2 regions of the Kitasatospora sp. NPDC088391 genome follow, and region 2 is predicted to be linked to the other one. Evidence: riboswitches for the same ligand, from Rfam matches in the RefSeq annotation. Region 2 holds a riboswitch; the other holds the start of a gene.
The links. Region 2 has a riboswitch for cobalamin ahead of ACIQBJ_RS22680 (ribonucleoside-diphosphate reductase subunit alpha). Riboswitches for the same ligand answer to the same signal wherever they lie in the genome.
Positions count from the first base shown of each region.

Region 1: another riboswitch for cobalamin. It lies ahead of ACIQBJ_RS03310 (prenyltransferase/squalene oxidase repeat-containing protein); the one in region 2 lies ahead of ACIQBJ_RS22680 (ribonucleoside-diphosphate reductase subunit alpha).

Region 1 is NZ_JBIVNB010000001.1:774,026-782,393, reverse strand. It holds gene ACIQBJ_RS03330 (ECF transporter S component) at 1-377, opposite strand, end outside; gene ACIQBJ_RS03325 (ABC transporter ATP-binding protein) at 374-2,017, opposite strand; gene ACIQBJ_RS03320 (CbiQ family ECF transporter T component) at 2,014-3,168, opposite strand; gene ACIQBJ_RS03315 (hypothetical protein) at 3,165-4,160, opposite strand; gene ACIQBJ_RS03310 (prenyltransferase/squalene oxidase repeat-containing protein) at 4,157-5,752, opposite strand; cobalamin riboswitch at 5,853-5,986, opposite strand; gene metE (5-methyltetrahydropteroyltriglutamate--homocysteine S-methyltransferase) at 6,246-8,368, opposite strand, start outside.
Region 2 is NZ_JBIVNB010000007.1:310,048-321,792, reverse strand. It holds gene ACIQBJ_RS22705 (DUF3311 domain-containing protein) at 1-48, shown strand, start outside; gene mctP (monocarboxylate uptake permease MctP) at 69-1,667, shown strand; gene ACIQBJ_RS22695 (histidine phosphatase family protein) at 1,822-2,577, shown strand; gene ACIQBJ_RS22690 (helix-turn-helix domain-containing protein) at 2,605-3,579, opposite strand; gene ACIQBJ_RS22685 (GNAT family N-acetyltransferase) at 3,849-4,364, shown strand; cobalamin riboswitch at 4,491-4,618, shown strand; gene ACIQBJ_RS22680 (ribonucleoside-diphosphate reductase subunit alpha) at 4,792-7,206, shown strand; gene ACIQBJ_RS22675 (ribonucleotide-diphosphate reductase subunit beta) at 7,227-8,222, shown strand; gene def (peptide deformylase) at 8,305-8,967, opposite strand; gene ACIQBJ_RS22665 (tetratricopeptide repeat protein) at 9,039-10,022, opposite strand; gene ACIQBJ_RS22660 (HD-GYP domain-containing protein) at 10,184-11,503, opposite strand; gene ACIQBJ_RS22655 (HD-GYP domain-containing protein) at 11,500-11,745, opposite strand, start outside.

The sequences.
Region 1 (8,368 bases), on a different contig from region 2:
AACAGGGAGGTGCAGCCGAGGGTGAAGCCGAAGCCGGGGCCGAAGACCCGGCCGGCCAGGACGAGCAGGAAGAAGACGGTCTCCACCCCGGCCGTCCCGGCCCCGAGCGGGCGCAGGCCGGCGTTGACGGCCGAGAGCACGCCCAGCATGGCCAGCGCCTTCGCGTCGATGCCGCCCGAGGCGATCTCCGAGACCACCACCGCCAGGATCAGCACCAGCAGCGCGCCGAAGATCAGCGGCGGCGCGTACGCGGACCCGAACCGGCCCGGCGCCACGACGAACGGCCAGGTGAAGGCGGTCAGCCCGGCGAACGCGGCGCACGCGATCACGGCCCGGGCCCTCGGCGGGACGCGGACGGCCCGGGCGTCGGCGGTCATCGGCCGGCCTCCGGTTCCGGCGCGTGGGCCGGTCCGGCGAGGGCGGCGGCGACCTGGCCGACCGTCAGCCAGGGCAGCGGGGCGAGGACCTTGGCGGTCTGCGGGGCGAACACCGGCGAGGCGGTGATCACGGCCGGGGTCGGGCCGTCCGCGACGACCTCGCCCTCGGCCAGCACCACCACCCGGTCCGCGGCGGCGGCCGCGAACTCGACGTCGTGGGTGGCCACGACCACGGCCCGGCCCTCCGCGGCCAGCCGGTCGACGATCCCGGTCAGAGCCTCCTTGGCGGGGTAGTCCAGGCCCCGGGTGGGCTCGTCCAGCAGGACGACGGGCGGGGCGGCGGCGAGCTGGACGGCCAGCACGAGGGCCAGCTGCTGGCCCTCCGACAGGTCGCGCGGGTGCAGCCGCCCCGGGATGCCGGGGGCGAGGACGTCGAGCAGGACGCGGGCGCCGCGCCCCGGAGCGGGGTCCGACTCCCGGTCGGCCTGGGCGAGTTCGGCGTCCACGGTGGCCAGGTAGAGCAGGTCGGACGGGGTCTGCGGGACCAGCCCGACCAGCCGCCGCGCCTCCGCGGCCGACACCCGCTTCGGGTCCCGCCCGCCCACCAGCACGCTGCCGCCCTGCCGGGCGCCCGAGCCCTGCAACGCCCACAGCAGCGAGGACTTCCCGGACCCGTTGCGCCCCATCAGCGCGGTCACCTGGCCCGCCCGCAGGTCGAGCGACACCTCCCGGACGGCGACCTGCCGCCCGTGCCGGACCACGACCCGCTCCGCGCGCAGCAGTCGTTCGCTCCGGCCGCGGGAGGCGCGCACCGGCGGCGCCGGACGCGCGGCCAGGCGTGTGCGCAGCGGCCCGGCGGCCCGGCGGGCGTCGCGCACCGACAGCGGCAGCGGCCGCCACCCGGCCAGCCGGCCCAGCTCGACCACCGGCGGCGCGATCGCGGTGGCGGCGAACAGCTCGGCGGGCGGCCCGTACCGGACGGTGCCGTCACCGGGCAGGTACGCGACGCTGTCCGCGTACTGCACCACCCGCTCCAGCCGGTGCTCGGCCAGCAGCACGGTCACGCCCAGGTCGTGCACCAGCCGGGTGACGGCGGCCAGCACCTCCTCGGCTGCCGTCGGGTCGAGCGCGGAGGTCGGCTCGTCCAGCACCAGGACGCGCGGGTGCGCGGTCAGCACCGAGCCGATCGCCACCCGCTGCTGCTGGCCGCCGGACAGCTCGTGCAGCGCCCGGTGCCGCAGGTCGGCCAGGCCCAGCAGGTCGAGGGTCTCCTCGACGCGCTTGCGCATCACCTCCGGCGGGACGGCCAACTGCTCCATCGCGTAGGCGAGTTCCTCCTCCACCGTGTCGGTGGTGAACCCGGCGAGCGGGTCCTGCCCCACCACGCCCACCACGTCGGCCAGTTCGCGCGGCGGATGGTGCGCGGTGTCCCGGCCGTCGACCGTGACCCGGCCGTGCAGGGTGCCGCCGGTGAAGTGCGGCACCAGGCCGTTCACCGCGCCCAGCAGCGTCGACTTGCCGGCGCCGGTCCGGCCCACCACCAGGCACAACTCGCCCTCCGGGATCGTCAGTCCGACATCCCGCAGGACCGGCTCGGACGCGCCGTGGTACACCACGGAGACCTGGTCGAAACGGATCACTCGGACACCTCGGAGAGTTCGCGGTCAAGGCGGGGGCGCGGGGACGGCACGGACGCCGCCACCGGAGGGCGGCCCGGCGGCGGGGCCAGCACGCCCGCCGCCCCCGCCAGCAGCAGGGCCAGTGCCGGGACGAGCGGCAGGGACGGCCAACCCAGCGGGTACAGCGAGGGGTTGAGGGCCGTCGCGTCGTAGCCCACCGACCCGCACAGCAGGACGGCGGCGGCGAGGCCGCAGCCCGCCACCCCCCACTCGGCGCCCCGCCACGGGTCCGGCCGGTAGGTGGTGCGCCGCACCCGGCGCCCGCCCAGCGCCAGGCCCGCCACGCACAGCGCCGACCCGGCCGCCAGCGCGGGCAGGCCCAGCCAGGCCGGGGCCGTCCCGTCCAGCAGCCCGTACAGGCCGGTGCACAGGCCCGCCATGCCCGCCAGCAGCAGGACGCCGGTCAGCCTGCGGGAGGCCCCGGTCGCGGCGCCGGACCGGCCGTAGCCGCGCGAGTCCATCGCCGCCGCCAGGTGCAGCGAACGGTCCAGCGCGTCGCTCAGCACCGGCACCACGATCCCGCGCAGCGCGTGCAGGCCCTTCGCCCGACCGGCCCGCAACCTCCGGGCCCGGCCGACCCGTTGGACGCTCGCCACCAGCTGCGGGGCGACGCTCAGCGCCACCGTCACCGCCACCCCCAGCTCGTACAGCGCCCCCGGCAGCACCCGCAGCGCCCGCTTCGGGTTGGCCAGCGTGTTGGCCGCGCCGACGCAGCACATCAGACAGGCCAGCCGCAGCCCGTCCACCGCCGAGGACAGCACCGCCTCCAGCGACACCGGCCCGCCGATCGAGATCCCCGCGTACCAGGCGGGCGTCGGCAGGTGCGGCAGGGTCAGCAGCACGTGGTCGTCCGGCGTCACCCCGGTGGCGAACACGCACCGGAACAGCACCCGGACCGCCACGATCGTCAACGCCAGCCACAGGTAGTACGTGAAGCCGCGCGCCCACGGGGCCTCGGTGCGCCGCGCGGTCACCACGAAGCCCAGCACCGCCAGGACCAGCAGGAGCAGCAGCGGGTTGGTGGTCCGGGACGCCGCCGTGCCCACCGCCAGCGCCCACGCCCACCAGGCCAGCGGATGCAGGTCGCGCGGGACGCGCCGGTCGCCGCTCACTCGCGGTCCGCCCGGTGGCGGCGGCGCACCGCCACCACCGCCGTCGCGGTGCCCAGCGCGGCCACCAGCACCACGCCCGTCACCACCGGGGCGATCGAACCGGAGGAGGAGCGCGGGGCGTCCGCGAGCGGCGCGGCGTCCACCGAGGCGGAGGAGGAGCCGCTCGCGGCGGGGGACGGGGCGTCGGACGGGGACGCCTCCGGCCCCGGGGTGTCGGAAGCGGCGGCCGGGGCGCTGTCCGACGGCTCCGGAGCGGTTCCGGCGGGCGGCGGATCACTCGAACTCCCGCCGCCGGTGGTGCCGTTGCCCGTCCGGGGCGTCGGAGCGGAGGGCCTTCCGCCTCCGCCCGTGCTCCCGGCGGTGCCGCCCCCGCCAGTGCCGCCACCGGACGAACCGCCCGTGCCGCCTCCGTTCGTGCCGCCGGAACTCGACCTGTCCGCATCGGAGTCGAGGGCGCGCACCGAGTCCGGCGAGAAGGACGGGCCGCCCCGGGAGCCGCCGATGTCGGTCTCGCCGAACACCCAGGCGTCGACGCTCCCCGGCAGCGGGTGGTAGCTCATCGCGCCCAACCGGCTGTAGGACCAGGTGTGCTGGCCCGGATCGGCGTGCCAGTACGACCAGTAGGTGGTGGCCGGCGGGGTCAGCACGCACTTCTCCTGCTCGGGCGGCGGGAACTGCTTGCCGCCCTGGTAGCCGCTGTACCCGATCCGGCAGATGAAGCCGGGGCCGTCGTGCTGGGTGCCGGTGGTCTTCCAGCCGCCCTGGTTGAGGAGTTGGTAGCCGGTGGTGGGCGTGCTGCCGCAGGCGCGCAGCACCGGTCCGCCCCAGCGGCCGAAGTCGATCGCCAGTACCACGTTCCGGCTGGTCGTGCACTGGTCCATCGGGAGCGCCTCCGCGTGCGCGGACGACGGGGCGAGGCCGCCGAGCGCCACCGCGAGGACCGCCCCCGCCGCCGCGCCCAGCCGGGCCGGACGGGCGAGCCGCCCGCTCACCGCTCGCCCCCGTCGGCCTTCGTCCGCCGCCGGACGGCGACCAGCACCGCACCGCCGGCCACGGTCAACAGCACGCCGGGAAGGACGAGTTCGAGGGCGTCGGTGCCGGTGGACGCCAGCCCGCCCGCGGAGGGGCCGCTGCCCGTGCCGGGGGAGTCGCCCTGCGAGGGCGTGGACGCGGACGGCGACGGGGAGTCCGACGGGGACGGGGAGCCGGAAGCGGACGGCGGCGCGGACGGGGAGTCCGACGGGGATGCGGACGGGGACGGGGATGCGGAGCCGGATGCGGACGGGGAGCCGGATGCGGACGGGGACGGGGAGCCGGAAGCGGACGGCGACGGCGAGGGCGAGGGCGAGCCGCTGGGCTCCGGGGTGCCGGTGCCCCCGTCCAACCGGTGGCTGAGCGTGCCGAAGGAGCGGCCGGTCACCCCGCCCGCGGCCTGGGCGGCGGCGCGCACGTCGGAGGTGCGCGGGCCGTCGGCGGCGACGGCGAATCCGCCGTCCGGGTTCTGCTGCCCGGCCAGGAACTCGGCGGCCCGGGCGATCCGGGCCGCGTACGTGCCCTGGCGCAGGCTCAGGCACTGGACGGCGAGGGCGGCGGAGTTGACCGAGTTGCCCGCCGAGCCGGGGAAGCCGCCGTCCGGCAGCTGCCGGTCGGCCAGCCAGCCGAGGGCCCGCTCGACGGCCTGCCTGCTCCCCTGGTCGGGCAGCAGGTCGAGGGCCATCGCCGCGATCGCGGTGGAGTCCACGTCCGGCGTGTGGGAGTCGGGGATCAGGCTGGGCCAGGAGCCGTCCGCGTTCTGCAGCCCGCGCAGGTAGGCGATCGCGGGCCCGGCCTGCTCGGCGTGCCCGGCCCGGACCTGGGCGATCACGGCCAGGGACTGGGCGAACACCGACTGCGCCCACTGGTGGTTGCCGGGCCCGTCGCAGCCCGCGTCCGCGTCCGCGTGGTCGCAGACCGTCCCGTCGAGGGCGGCGATCAGGTCGTGCCCGCCGAAGTTCCGCGGGTCGCGGCCGAGGACCTCGGCGAGCAGCGCCTCCTTGCCGATCGAGCCGCCGCCCGCCCACTCGGTGCCGATCGCCGTCCAGTCGTCGACGGACCGGTCGGAGCGGTCCTTGCCCCGCTGGTCCAGGAAGTCGGCGATCCGGCGCAGCGCCGCGTCGTCGGTGCCGGTGGCGGCCAGCGCGAACGCGGTGTCGATGGTCAGGCCGAAGTCGGCGAAGTCGGGGAAGCCCTCGTAGTAGTGGCCGTCGACCAGGCGGGCGGGGTCGGTGAGGTAGCCGCCGGCCCTGGCCAGGTCGGGGGTGCGGGCGGCCCGGGTGCTCGGGTCCGAACTCGCGGACGGGATCGGGTCGTCGCCGCAGGGCTCGGCGGCCGGGGCCGGGACCGGGGTACCGGTGGCGGTCCGGCAGAAGAGGCCCGGTCCGTCGTGCAGCAGGTCGATGCCGGTGGCGCTCGCCGGGCCCGGGCGCCCGAGCAGCAGGGTGCCGGTGGTGGCGGCCGCGACGAGCGTGGCGAGCAGGACGGCGGCCGGGCGGCGGCCGCGACCTCTGGACGGGTGCGTGCTGGTGCTGCTGTGACTGACCCTCACCGGTGACTCCCTGATCGGGTCGCGGCGGGGTGTGACGGGGCAGCGGACGGCGGACGAGCCCCCGTACCGACTGCGTCGTAGTCCGCGACGACGCATGTGGTGCTGACGAACCCTCGCGGCCAGGCATTCCGGCTCCCCCACCGGGCGGGCGGGGTCACGGTTGCGGGTCAGCGCCGGAATCGCACCGGCTTCCCCTGGCTGTCGAGGTGGAAAACCCGCTCATCAGACCATGGTGGCTGAGGGTGCGTCAACGTGGCCGCCCACCGGGCAGGCCGCACCCCGAGCAGCTCGAAGCATGCGCAACTGGTCAACACGACAAGGGAGTTGGTTGCCGGGGCGGACCATGGCGGCAGGGCGGTGTCGGGTACGTCACCTGCCGGCCGCGCGCCACCGGTGCGAGCCGCCCGCCCGATCCGGGCCGCCGCCGCCCCCGACCGCTCCGGCCGGTCCGGGCGGGCGGGCGGTGTGCCCGCCTGCCCGGACCGGTGCCGTGTCAGTCGATCCGCCGGTCCCGCAGTTCCGCGCGCAGGGTGCGGGCGGCGGCGACCAGGCTGTCGATCGAGGCCCGGGTCTCCGGCCAGCCGCGGGTCTTCAACCCGCAGTCGGGGTTGACCCACAGGCGTTCGGCCGGGATCGCCGCCAGCCCGGCCCGCAGCAGGCGCAGCGCCTCCTCGGTGCTCGGCACGCGCGGGGAGTGGATGTCCCACACGCCCGGGCCGACCTCGGCGAGGTAGCCGGCGTCGCCGAGTTCCCGGGCGATCCGCATGTGCGAGCGGGCGGCCTCCAGCGAGATCACGTCCGCGTCCAACTCCTCGATGGCGTGCAGGATGTCGCCGAACTCGGCGTAGCACATGTGGGTGTGCACCTGGGTGTCGGCGCGGACCCCGGAGGTGGTGAGCCGGAACGCGTCGGTCGCCCAGTCGAGGTACGCGGGCCACCCGGCGCGGCGCAGCGGCAGCGTCTCGCGCAGCGCGGGCTCGTCGACCTGGATCACGGCGGCGCCCGCCGCCTCCAGGTCGACGACCTCGTCGCGCAGGGCGAGCGCGACCTGCCGGGCGGTGTCGGCGAGCGGCAGGTCGTCGCGGACGAACGACCAGGCCAGCATGGTGACCGGGCCGGTCAGCATGCCCTTGACCGGGCGGTCGGTGAGGCCCTGCGCGTAGGCGAACCAGTCGACGGTCATCGGCTCCGGACGGGAGATGTCGCCCGCCAGCACCGGCGGCCGCACGTACCGGGTGCCGTAGGACTGCACCCAGCCGTGCCGGGTCGCCAGGTAGCCGGTCAGCTGCTCGGCGAAGTACTGCACCATGTCGTTGCGCTCGGGCTCGCCGTGCACCAGCACGTCCAGCCCGGCCCGCTCCTGGTACGCGACCACCTCGCGGACCTCGGCCTCCATCCGCTTGCGGTAGTCCGCCGCGTCCAGTCGTCCCGCGTTCAACTCGGCCCGGGCGGTGCGCAGTTCGCCGGTCTGTGGGAAGGAGCCGATGGTGGTGGCGGGCAGCAGCGGCAGCTGCAGCCGGGCCCGCTGCGCCGCGGCCCGGACGGCGTACTCGGCGCCCCTGCGGGTGTCGGCGTCGGTGACGGCGGCGGCCCGGGCCCGGACGGCCGGGTCGCGGGTGATCGGGGAGGCGGCGCGGGAGGCCAGGTCGGCCCGGTTGGCGGCGAGTGGGGCGGCGATCGCGGGCGAGCCCTCGCGCAGGGCCCGGGCCAGCAGCGCCGTCTCGGCGGCCTTCTGCCGGGCGAACGCCAGCCAGCGGCCGATCTGCGGGTCGACGTCCCGTTCCGCGGCGGTGTCCAGCGGCACGTGCAGCAGCGAGCAGGACGGGGCGACGTCCACCGTGCCGGCCAGGCCGAGCAGGGTGCCGAGCGTGGTCAGCGAGGCGCCCAGGTCGTTGATCCACACGTTGCGGCCGTCGACCACGCCCGCGACCAGCCGCTTGCCGGGCAGGCCGCCGACGGCCGCCAGGTCGGTCAGGTTCCCGGCCGCCGGGCCGGTGAAGTCCAGCGCCAGGCCGTCCACCGGGGCCTTGGAGAGCGTGATCAGCGCCTCGCCGAGGCGCTCGAAGTACGAGGCGACCAGCAGCTTCGGACGGTCCGTCAGCGCGCCCAGCGCGCGGTAGGCGCGGGCGGTGGCGTTCAGCTCGGCCGGGGTGCGGTCCTGGACGAGCGCGGGTTCGTCCAACTGCACCCACTCGGCGCCCGCCGCCCGCAGGTCGGCCAGCAGTTCGGCGTACACCGGCAGCAGCCGGTCCAGCAGGGTCAGCGGCTCGAAGTCGGCGGGCCCGTCGGGCGCGGGCTTGGCGAGCAGCAGGTAGGTGACCGGGCCGAGCAGCACCGGGCGGGCCCGGTAGCCCTGGCCGAGCGCCTCGCGCAGCTCGCCGACCTGCTTCGCGGAGTGCGCGGAGAACACCGTGTCCGGCCCCAACTCCGGTACGAGGTAGTGGTAGTTGGTGTCGAACCACTTGGTCATCTCCAGCGGCGGCGCCTGCTGGGTGCCGCGCGCCATCGCGAAGTAGCCGTCCAGCGGGTCGGCGTCGAACGCCGCCCGGTGCCGGGGCGGGACCGCGCCGAGCGCGACCGTGGTGTCCAGCACGTGGTCGTACAGCGAGAAGTCGC
Region 2 (11,745 bases):
CTGCCGGCCCCGTCCGTGCCCGCGCAGGCGGAGGGGGACGGGAAGTGAAGCACGTGGACTGGACCGCGATGACGGTCTTCCTGCTGTTCTTCGCCCTGGTGTCGGTGATGGGCTTCCTGGCCGCCCGCTGGCGGCGGGCCGACGACGCGCAGCACCTGCACGAGTGGGGGCTGGGCGGCCGCAGCTTCGGGACCTGGATCACCTGGTTCCTGCTGGGCGGCGACCTGTACACCGCGTACACGTTCATCGCGGTGCCGGCGGCGGTCTACGCGACGGGCGCGATGGGCTTCTTCGCGGTGCCGTACACGATCATCGCGTACCCGCTGGTGTTCCTGTTCCTGCCGCGGCTGTGGTCGGTCTCGCGGGTGCACGGCTACGTGACGCCGGCCGACTTCGTGCGCGGCCGGTACGGGTCGCGGACGCTGTCGGTGGTGGTGGCGCTGACCGGCATCCTGGCGACCATGCCGTACATCGCGCTGCAGCTGGTGGGCATCCAGGCGGTGCTGGACGTGCTGGGGGTGGGCGGTTCCGGGAACTGGTTCCTGAAGGACCTGCCGCTGTTCCTGGCGTTCGGGGTGCTGGCGGCGTACACGTACTCCTCGGGGCTGCGGGCGCCGGCGCTGATCGCGTTCGTCAAGGACGCCCTGGTCTACGTGGTGATCATCGTGGCGGTGATCTACATCCCGATGCGGCTCGGCGGCTACGGGCACGTCTTCGACGCGGCGGCGCACAAGTTCTCGCAGCTCAACCCGAAGACCGGCAAGCCGGTCGGCTCGATGGTGGTGGGCCCGTCCGGGCAGTGGACGTACGCGACGCTGGCGTTCGGGTCGGCGCTGGCGCTGTTCATGTACCCGCACTCGGTGACCGGCGTGCTGGCGTCGAAGTCCCGGAACACGGTGCGCCGGAACATGGCGATCATGCCGGCGTACTCGCTGATGCTGGGCCTGCTGGCGCTGCTCGGGTTCATGGCGATCGCGGCGGGGGTGAGCAAGGGCGACCCGAAGTACAACAGCCAGCTGGCGGTGCCGCAGCTGTTCGCGGACATGTTCCCGTCCTGGTTCACGGGCGTGGCGTTCGCGGCGATCGGGATCGGGGCGCTGGTGCCGGCGGCGATCATGTCGATCGCGGCGGCCAACCTGTTCACCCGCAACGTGTACAAGGAGTTCCTGCGGCCGCAGGCGACGCCCGCGGACGAGACCCGGGTGGCGAAGCTCGCCTCGCTGCTGGTGAAGGTCGGCGCGCTGGCCTTCGTGCTGGTGATGGACAAGCAGGCGGCGATCAACCTGCAGCTGCTGGGCGGCCTGTGGATCCTGCAGACCGCGGTGGCGCTGGTGGCGGGCCTGTTCACCCGGTGGTTCCACCGCTGGGCGCTGCTGGCGGGCTGGGTGGTCGGCATGGTCTACGGCACCTGGACGGCCTGGGGGCTGTCCTCGCCGGCGACCAAGCACTTCGGCGGGAACAGCGCGAAGATCCCGGGGATCGGCGAGATCGGCTACATCGGTCTGACGGCGTTCGTGCTGAACCTGGGGGTGGCGGTGGTGCTGACGCTCGTCCTGCGGGCCCTGAAGGCCCCGGAGGGCGTCGACGAGACCGCTCCGGCGGACTATGCCGCGGAGACCGGCGACGAGGCCGTGGAGCGCGCTCCGCAGCCCGCCTCGGCGCACTGACGCACCGGGGGCGCACGGGCCCGTCCCGTGCGCCCTGTGGTCGCGCCGTTGCCTCGATCGACACCGGGGTGACGGCGCGATCATCTGTTATGACCGCCCGCCGAGCGGAGAAGACCGGGGAGAGAACCAGCACCACCGACACGGGGAGCCTCGGATGACCGACCTGACCGCGGTACGCAACGGCCACCGGCCGGACGACGGGCTCCCGGGGGGCGGCAGACGGCTCCCCTCGGTGCTGGTCGCCACCCGGCACGGCGAGTCCACCGCCAACGTGGAGTTCCGGCACGCCGACGCGACCGGCGCGCTCTCCGTCCCGATCACCTCCCGGGACGCCGACATCCCGCTCTCCCTGCACGGCCAGGACCAGGCCCGCGACCTGGGCCGCTGGTGGGCCGCCCGGCCGCCCGCGGACCGGCCCCGGGCGGTCTGGTGCTCCCCGTACGTGCGGACGGCGGAGACCGCCCGGATCGCGCTCGCCCAGGCGAGCGGGCTGGGCGCCGTCCCGGTCGGGCTGGCGGTCCGCTACGACGAGCGGCTGCGCGACCGCGAGCTGGGCGTGCTGGAGATGCTCACCAAGGCCGCGATCGAGCGCGACCACCCGGCCGAGGCGGAGCGCCGGCGGCGGCTGGGCGAGCTGTACTACCGGCCGCCGGGCGGCGAGTCCTGGCTGGACGTGGCGCTGCGGGTCCGCGACCTGCTGCGCGACCTGTGCGAGGAGGAGGCGGGGCGGCCGGTCCTGGTGGTCGCGCACGACTGCACGGTGCTGATGCTGCGCCAGGTGCTGGACCGGCTCGGCGAGGAGGAGCTGCTGGCGCTGGACCCGGTGGCGAACTGCTCGGCCAGCGTGTGGCGGGCCCGGGACGGGCGGCTGCGGCCGGCCGGCTGGAACCGGACCGAGCACCTGTCCTGAGGGCGCGGCGGGCGCCCGGGAGCCCGCTCAGACGCTCTGTCGCACCCCGGCCCGGCCGGTCCCGCCGAAGGCCCGCCGGTAGGCCAGCGGGGTGGTGCCGAGCCGGCGGCCGAAGTGGTGCCGCAGGGTGGCGGCGTTGCCGAAGCCGCAGCGGGCGGCGACCGCGTCGACGCTCTCCTCGGTGGACTCCAGCAGGCGCTGCGCGAACAGCACCCGCTGGCCGGTCAGCCAGCGGTGCGGGGTGGTGCCGGTCTCCTGCTGGAAGCGCCGGGCGAAGGTCCGCGGCGACATGTGGGCGCGCCGGGCGAGGTCCTCGACGCTGCTCTCCCGGTCGAGGTGGCGGCGCATCCAGTCGAGCACGCCGGTCAGCGAGTCGGCGCCGTCCTCGGGCAGCGGGCGGCTGATGAACTGGGCCTGGCCGCCCTCCCGGTGCGGGGCGACGACCATCCGGCGGGCGATCCCGCGGGCCACCTCGGCGCCCTGCTCCTGGCGGACCAGGTGCAGGCAGGCGTCGATGCCGGCGGCGGTGCCGGCCGAGGTGATCACCGGGTGGTCGTCCACGTACAGCACGTCGGGTTCGACGGTGGTGAGCGGGAAGCGGGCGGCCATCAGGTCGGCGTACTGCCAGTGGGTGGTGGAGCGGCGGCCGTCGAGCAGTCCGGCGGCGCCGAGCAGGAAGCTGCCGGAGCAGATCGACAGCAGCCGGGCGCCGCGGTCGTGGGCGGCCCGCAGCGCCTCGATCAGCACGGCCGGGTACTGCTCGCGAATGCCGGTGGCGGTGGCGATCACCAGGTCGGCCTCGGCGATCCGTTCGGGGCCGTGCGGGACGTGGACGTCGAAACCGGCGTGGGTGCGCATCGGGCCGGGGCGGTCGCCGACCAGGCCGAACTCGTAGACCGGCAGGCCGGCCCCGCTCCGGTCCAGGCCGAAGACCTCGCAGGCCACGCCCAGTTCGAAGGGGTGGATCTCCTCCAGCACGATCACCGCGACGTTGCTCAGCATCCGCCCAGCATGGCAGTGGCAGGATTTCGCGGCAATGGGGCGTTCCTGCCACTCGTCGCGGCGGGCGCCGGGCGGGAGGGTGGAGCCATGACCACCGCGCTCGCCCTGCTGGGCTTCCTCGGCAGTTTCGGACTCCTCGGCGTCCTGGTCGGCCGCGACCTGGAACGCACCACCGCCCACGGTCGCTCGGACCGGCACCGGCCCACCGGCTACCCCTACGACCCGGACCTGCACGACCCGCGCCGGAGCGCGTCCGGCACACTGTCCGGATGCGCTCCCCGATCGTCCGCCGCGCCCTCGACCACGACCTCGCCGCAGCCGCGGAGGTCACCGTCGAGGCTTTCGTCGGCGACGGCCACACCCGGCCCGACTCCGACTACGTCCACCTCCTCCGCGACACCGCCCGCCGCAACCGGGAGGCCGAACTCCTGGTCGCCGTCGACGACGCGGGAACCGGAGCCGTGCTCGGCTGCGTGACCTTCGCCGCGGGCGGCACCCCGTGGGCCGACATCGCCGGGCCGGACGAGGGCGAGATCCGGATGCTCGCGGTCGGCGCGGCGGCCCGCGGCCGCGGCGTCGGCCGGGCCCTGGTGGCGGCCTCGATGGACCGCAGCCGGGAACTCGGCCTGGCCGGGATGGCGTTCTCCACCCGTCCGGAGATGCGCCACGCCCACCGGATCTACGACGCGCTGGGCTTCGCCCTGGCGCCCGAGCGCTACTGGTCGCCGCACCCCGGCACCGACCTGCTGGTGTACACGACGCGGTTCCCGCACGCACCGTCCTAGGGCGCTCCCCCGGCCCCCGGCGGGCCGTCCCCGACGGCCCGCCACCGGTGTTTTCGTTGTCTACGCGCGGCGCCACCGACACGACACGCTCTACTACATCTGGTGCTTCCAGCTCCAGCCGCCACTACATGTATGCTCACTCTCGCTGTCGACGCAGGGGAACCCGGTGCGAGTCCGGGACTGCCCCGCAACGGTGAGCGGGCTGTAGCGACGCCCGCAGAGTCCGAGGACCTGCCGACGGTGTGCGACACGGCATCCCCGCAGACGCCATGCAGCACAGCTTTGCCGTCCGGTCTCGCGGGCGGACCGGGGGTGGTCTTCGGCGCGCCGGAACGCGTACGCGTTCCTCCGTGCTGCCCTCCCCTGGCCGCGTACGGTCCCGGACACCCCGAGCCACGTCCGCCGCCGCCACAGGAGAGAGTGCGCCTTGACCGTCGCCGCCTCAGTCACCCTGCCGTCCCAGGGAACCGCCGACGCCTTCACCGACCCCGGTGCGGCGCTGCTCCGGCTGCTCACCGACCGCAGCACCGATCTCCCCCAGGTGGACCCCGGCCACGTCGCCGCCGCCGCGCTGCGCGGCCGCCACGCCGGCTCGGACTTCGCCGAGCTGCGCGGGCTGGCCGTGGAGGCCGCCGCGTCGATGATCGCCGAGGACCCGCAGTACTCGAAGCTGGCCGCCCGCCTGCTGGCGCTGGAGATCCGCGACGAGGCCGCCACCCAGCAGGTCACCTCGTTCTCCTCCTCGGTGGCCGTGGGCCACGCCGAGGGCCTGATCGGCGACGCCACCGCCGCGTTCGTGGCCGAGCACGCCGACCTGTTCGACTCGCTGATCGACGAGTCGGGCGACGACCGCTTCGAGTACTTCGGCCTGCGCACCGTGCAGTCCCGCTACCTGCTGCGCCACCCGATCACCCGCAAGGTGGTCGAGACCCCGCAGCACTTCCTGCTGCGCGTGGCGGCGGGCCTGGCGGTCGGCACCTCCCAGGAGTCGGTGCGCGAGGTCGCCGAGCTGTACACCCTGATGAGCCGCCTGGAGTACCTGACCAGCTCGCCGACGCTGTTCAACTCCGGCACCCGGCACCCGCAGATGTCCTCCTGCTACCTGCTGGACTCGCCGCTGGACAACCTGGACTCGATCTACAACCGGTACGCCCAGATCGCCCGGCTGTCCAAGCACGCCGGCGGCATCGGCCTGTCCTACTCGCGGATCCGCTCGCGCGGTTCGCTGATCCGCGGCACCAACGGCAAGTCGAACGGCATCGTGCCGTTCCTGCGCACCCTGGACTCCTCCGTGGCGGCGGTCAACCAGGGCGGCCGGCGCAAGGGCGCGGCCTGCGTCTACCTGGAGACCTGGCACGCCGACATCGAGGAGTTCCTGGAGCTCCGCGACAACACCGGCGAGGAGGCCCGCCGGACCCACAACCTGAACCTGGCGCACTGGATCCCGGACGAGTTCATGCGCCGCGTGAACGCCAACGCCGACTGGTCGCTGTTCTCCCCGGCCGACGTGCCCGAGCTGGTCGACCTGTGGGGCGCCGAGTTCGACGAGGCGTACGTCAAGGCCGAGCTGGCCGGCAAGGCCGTCCGCACCATCCCGGCGCAGACCCTGTACGCCCGGATGATGCGCACCCTGGCGCAGACCGGCAACGGCTGGATGACCTTCAAGGACGCCTCCAACCGGGCCGCCAACCAGACCGCGCTGCCGGGCCGCACGGTGCACTCCTCGAACCTGTGCACCGAGATCCTGGAGGTCACCGACGACTCGGAGACCGCGGTCTGCAACCTCGGCTCGGTCAACCTGGGCGCGCACGTCGCCGCCGGCGCCACCGCCGCCGACCTGGCGAACGCGATGGACTGGGACCGGCTGGACGCCACCGTGCGCACCGCGGTGACCTTCCTCGACCGCGTGATCGACATCAACTTCTACCCGACCACCGAGGCCGGGACGTCCAACTCCCGCTGGCGGCCGGTCGGCCTGGGCGTGATGGGCCTCCAGGACGTCTTCTTCCAGCTCCGGCTGGACTTCGACTCGGCCGAGGCGAAGGCCCTGTCCACGCTGATCGCCGAGCGCATCATGCTCACCGCCTACGAGCGCTCCGCCGACCTGGCCGAGCAGTTCGGCCGGCACGAGGCGTACGGCGAGACCCGCGCGGCCCGCGGCCAGCTGCACATCGACCACTTCGGCAGCGCGGACCCGCGGTGGACGGAGCGCTGGGACGCGCTGCGCGCCCGGATCGCCACCACCGGCCTGCGCAACTCGCTGCTGCTGGCGATCGCCCCGACCGCGACCATCGCGTCCATCGCGGGCGTCTACGAGTGCATCGAGCCGCAGGTCTCCAACCTGTTCAAGCGCGAGACCCTCTCCGGCGAGTTCCTCCAGGTCAACCCGTACCTGGTGCGCGAGCTGAAGGAGCTGGGCGTCTGGGACCAGCAGACCCGGGACGCGCTGCGCGACGCCAACGGCTCCATCCAGGAGTTCAACTGGCTGCCGCAGGAGGTCCGTTCGCTGTACCGCACGGCGTGGGAGCTGCCGCAGCGCGCCCTGATCGACCTGGCCGCCGCGCGCCAGCCGTACATCGACCAGAGCCAGTCGCTGAACCTGTTCATGGCGGCGCCGACCATCGGCAAGCTCTCCTCGATGTACTCGTACGCGTGGAAGGTCGGTCTGAAGACCACCTACTACCTGCGCTCGCGCCCGGCGACCCGGATCGCCCAGGCCGCGTCCGGCGCCACCCGCACCGCCGCCCCCGTGCCGGTGCAGACCCCTTCCCTCTCCCAGGCCGAGCAGGACGCCATCGCCTGCTCGCTGGAGAACCCCGAGTCCTGCGAGGCCTGCCAGTGAGCACCGACGACCGGAAGAAGATGCTGCTCGACCCGGGCTTCGAGCTGACGCTCCGTCCGATGCGCTACCCGTCGTTCTACGACCGGTACCGGGACGCGATCAAGAACACCTGGACCGTGGAGGAGGTGGACCTGCACTCCGACGTCGCCGACCTCGCCAAGCTCTCCGAGGGCGAGCGGCACATGATCGGGCGGCTGGTCGCGTTCTTCGCCACCGGTGACTCGATCGTCTCCAACAACGTGGTGCTGAGCCTCTACAAGCACATCAACTCCCCCGAGGCCCGCCTGTACCTGTCGCGGCAGCTGTTCGAGGAGGCCGTGCACGTCCAGTTCTACCTGACGCTGCTGGACACCTACCTGCCCGACCCGGAGGACCGCAACGCGGCCTTCGCCGCGGTGGAGAACATCCCCTCCATCGCGCAGAAGGCCCAGTTCTGCTTCAAGTACATGAACGCGGTCGACCACCTCGACTCGCTGCAGTCCAAGGACGACCGCCGGGCCTTCCTGCTCAACCTGATCTGCTTCGCGGCCTGCGTCGAGGGCCTGTTCTTCTACGGCGCGTTCGCCTACGTGTACTGGTTCCGCAGCCGCGGCCTGCTGCACGGCCTGGCGACCGGCACCAACTGGGTGTTCCGCGACGAGTCGATGCACATGGACTTCGCGTTCTCGGTGGTCGACACCGTCCGCGAGGAGGAGCCCGACCTCTTCGACGACAAGATGGCGCGGCAGGTCACCGAGATGCTGGAGGAGGCCGTCGAGGCCGAGCTCCAGTTCGCCCGCGACCTGTGCGGCGAGGGCCTGCCCGGCATGAACACCGAGTCGATGCGCGAGTACCTGCAGGCGGTCGCCGACCAGCGGCTGGCCCGCCTCGGCCTGCCGGTCCGGTACGGCTCGACCAACCCGTTCGGGTTCATGGAGCTGCAGAACGTCCAGGAGCTGACCAACTTCTTCGAGCGCCGGGTCTCCGCGTACCAGGTCGCCGTCGAGGGCTCGGTCTCCTTCGACGACGACTTCTAGGCCGCGCCCGCCGCACCGGCCGCACGCGACAGGGCCGCACCCCCGCCGGGGGTGCGGCCCTGTCGCCGTTCCTGCCGGGCCGTCAGTCGTTCGGGACGGTCGCGTACTTGGGGGTGCCGTCGGCCATCTGCCGCAGCGCGTCCTTGCGGTCCCGCTTGGAGAGCCGGTCGATGTACAGGTACCCGTACAGGTGGTCGGTCTCGTGCTGGAGGCAGCGGGCGAAGAAGCCGGTGCCCTCGACCCGGACCGGGTTGCCGTCCTTGTCCTGGCCGGTGACGGCGGCGTAGCCGGGGCGGGCCAGCTCCTGGTAGGCGGTGGGCACCGACAGGCAGCCCTCCTGGCCGTCGTCCAGCACCCGGCGGCCGGCCGGGAGGTCCTCCAGGACCGGGTTGACCACGTGGCCGATGTGCCGGACGCCCTCGTCGTCGGGGCAGTCGTAGACGAAGACCTTCAGGTCGACGCCGATCTGGTTCGCGGCCAGGCCGACGCCCTCGGCCGCGTACATCGACTGGAACATGTCGTCGATCAGCGCGGACAGCTCGCCGTCGAAGGCGGTGACCGTCTTCACCTCGCGGTGCAGCACCGGGTTGCCGACCACGGTGATCGGCCGGGCGGTGCCCTTCGTCAGGTCGGGCTCCTCGCCGACCACCCGCAGGGGCTCGCCGTCCTCGTGCGCGTGGTCGTGCGCGTGGTCGTGCGCGTGGTCGTGCTCGTGGTCGTGGTCGTGGTCGTGGTGCTCGGCCATCGCTCGGTTCCGCTTTCGTCCGCATCCGCCTGGTGTACCGGCCCAGCCTACGGGGCGCGGGCCCGGAGGGGTCAGCAGACCTCTTCGAGGTCCCGGTAGGCGCGGGTCGCGGGCGAGGCCGCCGCCCACCGCTCCAGCAGCGAGCGGACCAGGCCGGCCGGCGCGGCGATGCCGCACTCCCGCTCGACCTGCCAGGGGCCGCCGGCCGCGCCCTGGCTGAGGTGGCTGAGGTGGCCGGGGTGCAGCGGGTCGCCGTCGTCGTGCGGGTCGTGGTGCGCGGTGCGGCCGTCGTCGATCGCCATCCGGGACTCCGAGCAGGTCCGGCACAGCAGCCGCACCGAGGACGTCCAGTCCTCGGCGGCGTACCCGGCGTCGGAGACGGTCTTCTCCAGTGCGTCCCGGTCGGCGGCGGTCGCGGCCTGCAGCAGCACCACCCAGGTCGGCACCGGGGACGGCGCCCACAGCTCGATCTCGTCGAAGACCGGGTAGGCGACGCCGTCGGCGACCCGCTCGCCGTGCGGGGCGCCGTCGTGCAGCACCACCTCGCCCCAGCGGCGGCCGGAGGACGGCAGCGGGATCGACAGCACCTCGATCCGGGCCGGGTCGAGCCGCCGCCCCCACACCACCTCGGACTCGCCGTCCGGGGACAGCCGCACCGGGGTGGTGCCGAGGTCCAGCTCGATCGGCCCGGCCGCGGTCGGCCCGCCGGACAGCCGCAGCCCGTACGCCTGCCAGGCCCGGCGGGCCAGCGGCCAGTCCTGCAGGGCGGTGGCGGTGATGCCGAGGTTCCACCAGTCCGGGGCGCCGTGCTGGCGCTCCAGCAGCGCGACGGCGCGCAGCCCGGCCGAGCGGGCCTGCTCCCAGTCGCGGCGGAACTTGTGCAGCAGCGCCAGGTTGAACCAGGAGTCGGACAGCCACGGCTCCAGGTCCGCGGCCATCACCAGCAGCGCCCCGGCGTCCTCGTAGCGGCCGTCGCCGATCAGCGTGAAGGCACGGTCGGTGGTCTGCCGCCAGGTCGCCGACGGACGGTGCCGTGCGCGGTGGAAGATCCTCACGTTGGTCCCTTGCCGTCTGGTCGTCACCGGGTCGCCCCGCCTCCGGGTCTTCCCGCCACGACCGCATCCAACCACGGCAGCCCTCGGCCGCGCGCCCCGCGCGGCCATTCAGGCCGTGCGGGGGACGGGCCCCGGCGGGCGCGGTGCGCGGCGGGCGGGGCTCAGGCGGCGGGGCGGGAGCGGGCCGCGCGGTGGCCGCGGCGGCCGAGCCGGGCCAGCGCGTCCAGCACCACCGGGTCGTAGCCGCGGCCGGAGTCGAGGCGCAGGTGCTCCAGCGGGTCCAGCGCGCCGGCCCGGGGGCGGTCGGCGGCGGCGGTGCGCAGGTCGTCGTGGGCGTTGGCGACCCGGATGATCCGCGAGGCCAGCGGCAGGCTGGGGTCGTGCCGGCCGTCGGCCAGCCGGCACGGGTCGGCGAGCCGGGCGACCTGCTGCCACACCTGCTTCGGCACGCCGGTGCGCTGGATCACCTCGCTGCCGAGCCGGGCGATCCGCTGCTGCTCGCCGTCGGCGAGCAGCGCGGTGGCGCCGCCGGGCACCGGCTCGACCAGCGACAGCTGGCCGATGTCGTGCATCAGGGCGGCGTATTCCAGCAGGGTCAGCTCCCGGCTGCCGAGGCCGAGTTCGCGCCCCAGCGCACACGCCGTGTCGGCGACCCGGCGGGCGTGCCCGGGCGTGGTGTAGCCGGCGATCTCGGTGGCCCGGGCCAGCGTCTCGATGGTCTGCCCGGTGGTGGCCCGGACGGCGACGGCGCGCCGGAACGAGGCCTGGGCGAGCAGCAGCGGCACGCAGAACACCGGCAGCGCCCACAGCCCGGCCTCCCCGGCGAGCAGGCTGAGCAGCAGTCCGGTGGCGACCTGCGCGGAGCCGATGCCGAGCAGCGCGTGCAGCTGGTCGTCGAGCGCGGCCGCGTACCGCAGCCCGGTGCGGGCGCACTGCTGGGCGGCGGCCAGCACGGCGTCGCCGAGCGCGGCCAGGCCGGCGATCCCGGCGAGCAGCGCCCCGTAGGCGGGGCCGGGGAGCCGGTCGGTGACGCCGGTGTTGTAGAGCGGCTGGAACAGCAGGGCGGCGAAGGCGACGGTGACCAGGCGGCGGGCGGCGGCGTCCAGTCCGCCGAGCGGGGCGGGCGGGCGGTGCCGGAGCGCGGCGAGGGCGTACCGGCCGGCGCTCTGCGCGCCGAGCCCGAGCCCGGTGCCGGCCGCGGTGACGGCCGCGACCTGGAGGACGCCGTGTGTGGTGGGCAGTCCGTGCAGCGGCCCGAGCAGCGCGTAGGCGAGGGCGACGGCGGTGGCGACCGGCGCGGGCTCGCGGTCGCCGGGCAGCGCGGGCCCGGCGCACTGGCCGAGCGCGATCAGCCCGGTGAAGGCCAGCGCGACGCCGGTCTGGCCGGCGCCGTGCAGCAGCAGGTGCAGCACCGCGGCGGCGCCGAGCAGCGCGGCGACGGCGTGCAGCAGGTCGGCGGGGACGGGGCGGCGGGGCGTCACACCGGCCCTCCGGTGGGCAGGCCCTGCCCGGACTGCTTGGGCAGCCGGGCGGGTTCGGGCACGCCGAGCGGGATGTCCGGGACCTCGCCGTCCCAGCCGCCGGGGGGCGGCGGTTCGGGCTGCCAGCCGTGCTCGGCGACGGCCTCGACCAGGGCGCCCACCATCACCGGGTCGAACTGGCTGCCCGCGCACCGCTCCAGTTCGGCGACCGCCTCGGGGACGGGGCGGCCGCGCCGGTAGGA